Regions from separate parts of the Desulforamulus aquiferis genome, predicted to be linked through region 1. Evidence: a T-box and tRNA genes for the amino acid it is inferred to sense, from the RefSeq annotation. Region 1 holds a T-box; the other holds one or more tRNA genes.
What was found. The T-box of region 1 lies ahead of ileS (isoleucine--tRNA ligase). A T-box ahead of a tRNA ligase gene usually reads a tRNA of that ligase, here a tRNA-Ile.
Positions count from the first base shown of each region.

Region 1 (4,891 bases):
GGGTTCGCACCGCAATATTTCCTGATTATATGACCTTAGAGGAAGTGGATTTCGAAATGGCCCTGTTATCCATTGCAGGGAATTTTAAAATGAACAAGGTAAGCCATCGAGATTTCCTGGGAGCTATACTGGGTTTGGGTATCAAAAGGGAAATGATCGGTGATTTGTTAGTAACCGGGGAAGGTTGCCAGGTGCTAGTCGCCAATGACGTGGCGTCCTATTTAAGGGCTAACTTAACCAAAGTACAACGGGTTGGCGTGGAAGTATCCCAACTGGAAATGGATAAGCTGGTTTTACCGGAAAAGACTGTTAAGGAGATTAGATCTACCGTTGCTTCCCTTCGTTTGGATGCAATTGCTGCCGCAGGCTTTAGCACTTCCCGGAGTCGAATAGCCAGGGAAATCCTTGCCGAAAAATTAAGCTTAAATTGGCAGACCTGCTCCAATGTTTCCGCCGGCATCAAGGAAGGAGACATGATTTCCATGAGGGGGCGGGGGCGGGTGGAGGTGGCAGAGGTTAAAGGAAATACCCGCAGCGGCCGAATAAGTATATTGTTAAGAAGATATTTATAGCTGTTAGTCTTATAAGGATCATAGAAGAATGCCTTTTAGTCTGTACTAAATAAACATGGCTATAACAAGAACTAGGAGGTGCCAGGATGTCCATTTTAACCCCTGGAGAAATTCAAACCAAGGAATTTACTAAGTCTATCAGAGGTTATGATGCTAAGCAGGTAGAAAACTGGGTGCAGAAGGTCAAGGAAAACTACGAACGGCTATTTGTAGAAAATCATGAATTAAAAGAACGTTTGGCCCAGGCTGAAGACAGTATAGTTCACTACCGTGATTTAGAGGATGCTTTGCAACGGACTCTGGTTATGGCCCAAAAGAGTTCTGAGGATATGAGGAACAATGCCGAAAGGGAATCTAAAATTATGCTGGAGCAGGCTGAAGTGGCTGCTCGGACCATTAAACAAAGGGCCGAAGAAGAGGCTGAACAGGTATTAAAAGAGGCCTCCGGCAAGGCGGAGGAAATGTTAAAGCTGGCGGATGAAAGGGTAGGGGCCATACTTGAGGAATATCGCAGGCTGGAAAAACAGTCCAACATCTTCAGGGTTAAATTTAAAGCCTTTCTAGAAGCTCAACTACAAATGGTTGATGATAAACTTGCAGTTGATGAGGAAAACACCGCCTAATGGATGGTGTTAGATGATAGATATTAAGCAAGACGATATGGGTGTTGTGATTAAGGTCCGGGTTCAGCCCCGGTCCTCAAAAAATTGCCTGGCCGGGGAATTTGAAGGGGCTATCAAGGTCAGGCTAACGGCTCCCCCTGTTGATGGTGCGGCCAATGCGGCCTGCTGCAAGTTTTTTGCCGAGCTATTTGGCATTGCTAAATCTAATGTAGAAGTTCTTTCAGGACATACGGGCAGGAATAAATTGCTTAGAATAAATGGCATATCAGCAAAAGGAGCTAGGGAGGTTCTCGGCTAATATGTTGACCCGCCCCGTATATTTGGATATAATAGTACTGTTTATTGTATATTGTTTAAAAACCAGAGAACGGGATAGTAGACTTTAAGGTTTCTGTTCAGAGAGTCCGGTATAGGTGCGAACCGGATCAGAACCAAGTTTAAGATCACCCGGGAGGTGCCTGCTGAAATCTTAAGTAAGCCAGGCCGGTTAACCGCCGTTATAGGTATTCGAGTGTTCAGGGCGAGGCTCTGTTCATTAGGGTGGTACCACGGGTAATAAACTCGTCCCTTGCGGACGGGTTTTTGTTTTTTCTATTTTATTAAAAGACTACATTCAGTCAGGAGGATTTTTCAGTGGATTACAGCAAAACCTTAAATTTGCCCCAAACGGAATTTCCCATGCGGGGGAACTTACCCCAGAGGGAACCGGACATGTTAAAATATTGGGCCGAAATTGACCTTTATAAGAAGGTCCAGGAGAAAAATAAAGGTAAGAATAAATATATTCTCCATGATGGCCCGCCCTATGCCAACGGTCATATTCACCTGGGTCACACCTTAAATAAGGTTTTAAAGGATATGGTGGTTAAGTACCGCTCCATGAGTGGTTATGACGCACCCTATATTCCCGGTTGGGACACCCATGGTTTACCCATTGAGCAGCAGGCCATTAAGGCCATGGGGATTAATCGACATCAGGTAAGCCCGGTAGAATTTAGAAACAAATGTAAGGATTATGCCCTGGAATATGCCAAAATTCAAAGTGAAGAATTCCAAAGGCTAGGGGTACGGGGGGATTGGGATCGCCCTTACTATACACTGCTACCCCAATATGAGGCCACTCAAATTCGAGTATTTGGCGAGATGGCTAAAAAGGGCTATATTTATAAAGGCTTGAAGCCGGTTTACTGGTGTGCCAGCTGTGAAACAGCTTTGGCTGAAGCAGAAGTAGAATATGCCGATAAGACATCCCCTTCAGTCTATGTTAAGTTTGCTGTTAAAGATGGTAAAGGGACCTTGCCCCAGGATGCTTCGGTGGTAATTTGGACCACCACACCCTGGACACTGCCAGCCAACGTTGCCATCAGTGTACACCCTGAATTTGAATATGTCTTAGCAGTGGTTGCAGAACAGAAAATTGTTGTGGCCAAGGAATTATTAGAGGCCTTCAAGCAGGTTGTGGGTGTGGAAGAGGCTCAGGTATTAGAAACATTTAAAGGTGAGCAGTTGGAAAATGTGGTCTGCCAGCACCCCTTTATGGAAAGGGAATCCCTTGTTATTTTAGGTGAACACGTGACTTTGGAAGCAGGTACCGGTTGTGTTCATACCGCCCCTGGCCATGGTGAAGAGGATTTTGCCGTGGGTAAGAAATATAATTTGCCTGTCATTTCTCCCCTTGATGATAGAGGTAAGTTTACCTCTGAGGGAGGGAAATTCCAGGGACAATTTATCCTTGATGCCAATAAAACAATCCTCGAGGAACTCAAGGAACGGGAAGTTTTAATGGGTCATAATAATATTAAGCACCAGTATCCCCACTGCTGGCGTTGTAAACAGCCCATCTTTTTCCGTGCCACCGAGCAGTGGTTTGCCTCGGTGGAGGGTTTCCGGCAGGAAGCCCTTAATGCCATTCGTAACGTAAAGTGGGTTCCCTCCTGGGGTGAGGACCGTATCTATAATATGGTTGAGGGACGGGGTGACTGGTGTGTATCACGTCAGCGCACCTGGGGCGTGCCTATTCCAATTTTTTATTGTAATGACTGTGGTAAAGAAATTATTACCGAAGAAACCATTGCCCATATCCAAAAGCTGTTTAAGGAGCATGGATCTGACATTTGGTTTGCCAAGGAGGCCAATGAACTTGTACCCCCTGGTTTAAGCTGCAATCACTGCGGCAAGGGCAGCAGCTACCGCAAGGAAACAGATATCATGGATGTCTGGTTTGATTCAGGTTCAAGTCACCTTTCTGTTTTAGACCAGCCTGAGCTTTGGCCTGAATTGCAGCGGCCTGCTGATTTATATCTTGAGGGTAGTGACCAGCACAGGGGTTGGTTTAACTCTTCCCTGTCCACCTCAGTGGCAGTTACCGGAAAGCCACCCTATAAGACTGTGTTGACCCATGGCTTTGTGGTGGATGAGAAGGGTCGTAAAATGTCCAAATCCCTGGGCAATGTGGTGGATCCCCTTAAGGTAATTAATCAAATGGGTGCGGATATTTTGAGGCTTTGGGTTTCCTCTGCAGATTACCGGGGCGATTTATCTGTTTCACAAAATATTCTTAAACAGATGACCGAGTCATATCGTAAAATCAGAAACACCGCTCGCTTCTTGCTGGGTAACATCAATGATTTTGATCCGGCTAAGGATAAGGTTGACTATAAGGAGCTTCCGGAATTAGACCGGGTGGCCCTGATGGAACTGCACAAGTTAATCAAGAAAGTACTGGCAGCCTATGGGAACTATGAGTTCCATGTGGTTTACCATGCAGTGCACAATTTCTGTGTTCTTGATTTAAGCGCCTTCTACCTGGATATCATTAAGGACCGCCTCTACACTGCACCCCCGGCCTCCCTGGAACGCCGGGCAGCCCAGACGGTGCTTTATGAAACTCTAGATGCCCTGATGCGTTTGCTGGTGCCGGTATTGGCCTTTACAACCGAGGAAATTTATAAGCATATGCCGGTGGTTGGGGAGAGGCTTCCCAGTGTGCAGCTGTTAGATATGCCCGAGGTTAATGTAGAATATATTGATCCGGAGTTGGAGAAAAAGTGGGATAAGGTTTACGACATCCGTAAGGAGGTTTTGAAGGCACTGGAAGTGGCCCGTCAAAATAAAGTTATTGGTAATGCTTTAGAGGCTAAGGTGGATCTTTATGCTGGCGGCGAAGTCGAAGAATTCCTTAAAGAAATGTCCTCTGAGCTGGCCACTATCTTCATTGTATCTGGAGTTGAGCTGCACCCCATATCGGAAGCTGCTGCAGGTGCCAGTAAGTCGGAGGAAATGGAATTGGCTGTCAGGGTTTCTCCGGCAGGTGGGGAAAAGTGTGAACGGTGTTGGATGTATCATTCTAAGGTTGGAGCGGATAGTGAGCATGGGACCCTTTGTCCGAGGTGTGCGGATGTGGTGAAGAAGCATCACTGTTAGGCTGGTATTGTACTGTTTTTTGAATCTAATTCTTAAGGGTCCTGTAGAGTTTGTCTGCAGGACCCTTGATGTGTTTGTAGAAGTCCGCGTCAGACGGCATTTCCAACGCTGCGCTCCCGCAAGTTTCCTTGTTGTGGTATATGATGGTTGTATTCAACGCACAGGGAGGCAGGAGAAGCATCTGGTACGCCCTCATAATGCATTTCTATGTGGATCTTCGGGCTAGGGAACGCAGCCCGTGCTCCGCTCCGCTTTTGGAAAAGCCATCTGCCT
Region 1 is NZ_JARPTC010000018.1:6,181-11,071, reverse strand. It holds gene P6N53_RS12005 (photosystem II electron transport protein, Sll1252 family) at 1-572, shown strand, start outside; gene P6N53_RS12000 (DivIVA domain-containing protein) at 659-1,195, shown strand; gene P6N53_RS11995 (DUF167 domain-containing protein) at 1,209-1,493, shown strand; T-box leader at 1,550-1,767, shown strand; gene ileS (isoleucine--tRNA ligase) at 1,829-4,618, shown strand.

Region 2 (4,891 bases), on a different contig from region 1:
TTTCCCATTTGGGATTCCCAGGGTCGAGTAGTCGGATTTGGTGGCAGAACAATGGGCGATGACCCACCTAAATACCTTAACTCTCCCGAGGGTGAGTATTTTAATAAAGGCAAGCTTTTATACGCCTTGCACATTTCGCGAAGGGGGATTCGAGAGCAGGGTTTCGCAGTGCTTTTGGAAGGTTATATTGATGTGGTTTCTGTTTACCAGCGTGGGGTCACCAATGCGGTTGCCTCCTTGGGGACAGCCTTTACTAGGGAACAGGGCAGACTTTTAATGAGCTACACCCATAATGTGGTTATTGCATATGATGGAGATGCGGCGGGTGTTAAGGCAGCCATTAGGGCTGCTGAAATTCTTCAAGAACTAGGGTGTAAGGCTACCATAGCAACTATTCCTGACGGTATGGATCCTGATGATTTTATTCAGGCCCAGGGACTAGAAGGATGGTCAAATATGATAGCTAAGGCATTACCTCTAGTTCAGATTAAACTGTTACAGGCTGTAAAACAATACGGAATTGGTAACAGTGCATCTAAACAAAGGATACTTCAGGAGGTGCTACCCAATTTGGCTGCGGTGGCCAGTTCAATAGAATTAGAAGAAGCAGTTCAACATACGGCCACAGTTTTACAGGTCAATTGGGAAACTGTTCTTGATGAAATAAAAAGCTATAGGATAAATAACAGGAAAAAATCCCAATTTAGGGATATTTCTTCAAAAGATAGCCATAATATAGCAAGTAATTCCATTAACCAGCATTCTAAAAGGCCTGCCGATGCCAGGGCTACTGCAGAGGCAAACCTTATTAGACTGGCCTTGGAGGATAAAAGTTGGCTCAACCGGATTAATCAGGAGCTTGGAAGAGAATTTTTTCAAGACCCGGATTACCAGTTAATATACCGCACAATTTTGGATTTAGAAGCAGATGGAGTTTCAGCAACAATATATACAAGGCTTGGGGAAAAACAGCAAAGAATATATAGTGAGCTTCTGGTTCAAGATATTCCAGGACAAAACCTGGAACAGGTTTTTGCTGACTTAGTCAAAGCTATTAAAAAAACTGGAAACAAGGCAAGACTGGCAAATCTTTTAGAACAACTGGCTACGGCCGAACGAGCAGGAGATGCCGAAAAAGTTTTTATGCTTCGTCGGGAAATAAACTTATCAATTTCGAAATCCGAGGGGCCCGAAAGGGGAGTGGCAACGTGAGTGAGGAAATAAAAGTTGAGCAAGTGAAAGAACTCGTAGAGAAGGGCAAAAAACGAGGCGTCCTTACATATAGCGAAATAATGGATGGTTTGCAGGGAACAGAACTCACGCCTGAGCAAATTGATGACATTTATGAAAAATTAGCAGGTATGGGTATTGAGGTTGTCCCTGAGGTAACCGATCTTGAGCCACTGGAAGTAGATGAGACTACAGAAGCTACCCCCGAAGAGGTTGAGGTTGAGTTGGATTTGTCTATTCCTGAAGGTATCGGTATAGATGATCCCGTACGAATGTACCTAAAGGAAATTGGACGTGTTCCCCTGCTTTCACCTGAGGAAGAAGTAGAGCTAGCCAAACGAATGGAATTAGGGGATGAAGAGGCTAAGCGTCGCTTGGCAGAGGCCAATCTTCGTTTGGTGGTTAGCATTGCAAAGCGCTATGTTGGCCGGGGCATGCTGTTTCTTGATTTAATCCAGGAGGGCAATTTAGGCCTTATTAAAGCTGTAGAAAAGTTTGATTTCCGTAAGGGCTTTAAATTTAGCACCTATGCAACCTGGTGGATTCGACAGGCTATAACCAGGGCCATTGCTGATCAGGCCCGTACAATTCGTATTCCGGTACACATGGTTGAAACCATAAACAAACTTATAAGAGTTTCCCGCCAGCTTCTTCAGGAACTGGGTCGTGAGCCAAGCCCTGAAGAAATCGCCAAGGAAATGGAAATTTCCGGTGAAAAGGTCCGGGAGATTATGAAAATAGCCCAGGAACCAGTATCCTTGGAAACACCTATTGGTGAGGAGGAAGACTCTCACCTGGGAGATTTCATCGAGGACGCTGATGCTAGGGCACCTGCGGAAGAGGCTTCCTTTACTCTATTGAGAGAGCAGCTTGATGAGGTTCTGAAGACCTTAACAGACCGTGAACAAAAGGTGCTTCGCTTAAGATTTGGCTTGGATGATGGAAGGGCACGCACTCTGGAAGAAGTGGGTCAAAAATTTGGCGTAACCAGGGAACGCATTAGACAGATCGAAGCAAAGACCCTACGTAAGCTGCGTCATCCCAGTCGGAGTAAAAAGCTTAAGGATTACCTTGATTAAGCTTGATGTTGAATAGAAGTTGTCCAATCTTTATAAAAAAATGCAAAAACTAATAAATTTTAATGCATTTGCATGTTGACCTGGCAAATCTGTTTTAGTATAATAACTCTTGCATGGTGATGCTCCTCGATAGCTCAATGGTAGAGCAACCGGCTGTTAACCGGTAGGTTGTAGGTTCGAATCCTACTCGGGGAGCCAATATTATCGGGCCTATAGCTCAATGGTAGAGCATCCGGCTCATAACCGGCTGGTTCCAGGTTCGAATCCTGGTGGGCCCACCATTTGAGAAGTGGTAGGTTAGAAGTGTGAAATTTCCCGATTAACTAAAGGATTCTAGTGACATATAGTTCTCACCTCTAACTTCTCACCTCTGATTTCTAAAATGGCCCCTTGGTCAAGTGGTCTAAGACACCGCCCTTTCACGGCGGTAACACGGGTTCGAATCCCGTAGGGGTCACCATATAAGGGCGATTAGCTCAGCTGGGAGAGCGCCTGCCTTACAAGCAGGATGTCGGCGGTTCGATCCCGTCATCGCCCACCAATCAAACCTCACGTAGTATGTGGGGTTTTTGATGTTTTGGAAGGCGGAAAAAAGCAGGGACGGCTCTTTTGCTTCCTTGAGAGGAAGAAAAAGAGCCGTCCCTGGCTCAGGATTGTTCAATGCCTGTATTATTTCTCAGGGTGGTCAATACGCTGCTCAGATGTTCTTCCATGGTCTTTTTTGCTTCATCTGACTTACGTTCTACGATGGCGGTTAAAACCTTTTCGTGTTCGTCAATGGAACGAAGGGCGCGTCCGGGAATGGTATGGGTTTCGTCGGAGGTTGTCTCGAGAAGATTTAGGATATTTTCTGTCATCATGGCTACCACCGGGTTCTGGGAGGCTTCAGCAATACACAGGTGAAAATTACGGTTTAAATCTACGAAACGATCCGCATAGTCAACTGGGTCCACACTTCTAGCCTCTTCAAGAAGACTTCTAATTCTCTGGTAATCTTCTTCGGTACAGCGCTCAGCGGCCCAGAAGGCTGAAGCCTTTTCTAATAGGATCCTTACCTCATATATGTGTTCTAAGGTTTCAAGGTTGTATGACAGAAGACTGGAAAGCTGCCTGCCAACTGCATTGCTATCCACTGTGGAAACGAAAATGCCCACACCGTGCTTGACCTCTAGAAGGCCGATGCCAGCAAGGGTTTTTACGGCATCTCGTATTACAGTCCTACTTACGCCAAACTTTTCAGCCATCAATCTTTCAGTGGGTAGACGGTCGCCAGGCTTTAATTTTCCTTTAGCTATAAGGTTTTGAATATAACCAGCAACCTCATTTCTCAGGGACTCGCTGCGACCAATACGATTATCAAACAAGGATATCAACTCCCGCGTTATAAAATGGCATTGGTAATACCACAACCGTATCATACTATATAACTTACCCAAGACACAACTTGTTTTTGTAAAGGAACATATATCCAACGCAAACAAACTTGTCCCCAAAAAGGGAATAAACTGTCGAAATAGCAAGAATGAAATAGTTATTTATTGAACATAGTCACCTGGGTGACATTTTGGGTTTGACGGAGATAGGGAGAAAAGGTACAATGTAATAGGTAATACCACATACCTATTACTTTATACCTTACAACATACATGCAATAAACTATAGGTGTGGATGAAATTAAACAAATTTACTTAAACTAGAACAACCAAGTCATAATTGTAAAAAACGAGGTGACTAGTATGAAAGCCGTAGTAACAGAACTTATTTGGGAAGAAGGTCTAGAGATTTTACGCGAACAGGGCGAGGTTAAATATGACCAAAACCTGTGGAAGAGTGATAATCTTCTAGAGACAATTAAGGATGCGGACTTGCTAATTGTAAGGAACCAAACAAAAGTAACCAGGGAATTAATGGAGCAGGCACCTAATTTAAAGGTTGTTGGAAGATTGGGTGTAGGGCTTGATAACATTGATGTTGCTGCTGCCAAGGAGCTAAACATTAAAGTAGTGTTTGCAAGAAATGCTAATGCAGTTTCGGTTGCTGAGTATGTATTTTCCGCAATGTTTGCATTTTCTCGCCCCTTGGAGAAAGCTTCACAAGATGTTAAAAAGGGAAACTGGAACCGTAAATTATTTACCAGAGAAGAAATCTATGGTAAAACCTTAGGACTAGTAGGGGTAGGCGAAATCGGTGCGAGATTAGCATCAAGGGCTAAAGCCTTTGGTATGAATGTAATTGGCTTTGATCCTTTCTTACCACCCTATGAATTAGCTTGTACAGATATTGGCGTATGCATGGACTCTCTGGAGAAGGTGTTGGCAGAGTCTGACTATCTAAGCCTTCATGTACCCTTAAATGACCAAACTAGAAATCTTATTAACCGGGATAGTATAAAGACCATGAAAAAGACCGCCTATGTTATCAACACAGCCAGAGGTGGTGTGATAAACGAAGATGATCTTTACGAAGCAATTAAGTCAGGAGAAATCGCCGGGGCTGCCCTTGATGTTTTAGTCAAAGAGCCTCCCCAGGGTAACAAGCTCCTGGAGTTAGAAAATGTAATAGTAACACCACATATTGCAGGG
Region 2 is NZ_JARPTC010000021.1:16,083-20,973, forward strand. It holds gene dnaG (DNA primase) at 1-1,212, shown strand, start outside; gene rpoD (RNA polymerase sigma factor RpoD) at 1,209-2,309, shown strand; tRNA gene P6N53_RS13730 (tRNA-Asn) at 2,433-2,507, shown strand; tRNA gene P6N53_RS13735 (tRNA-Ile) at 2,516-2,590, shown strand; tRNA gene P6N53_RS13740 (tRNA-Glu) at 2,694-2,769, shown strand; tRNA gene P6N53_RS13745 (tRNA-Val) at 2,775-2,850, shown strand; gene P6N53_RS13750 (FadR/GntR family transcriptional regulator) at 2,957-3,673, opposite strand; gene P6N53_RS13755 (hydroxyacid dehydrogenase) at 4,046-4,891, shown strand, end outside.
Region 2: it has a tRNA-Ile gene. The T-box ahead of ileS (isoleucine--tRNA ligase) is inferred to sense a tRNA for this amino acid. The anticodon was not compared.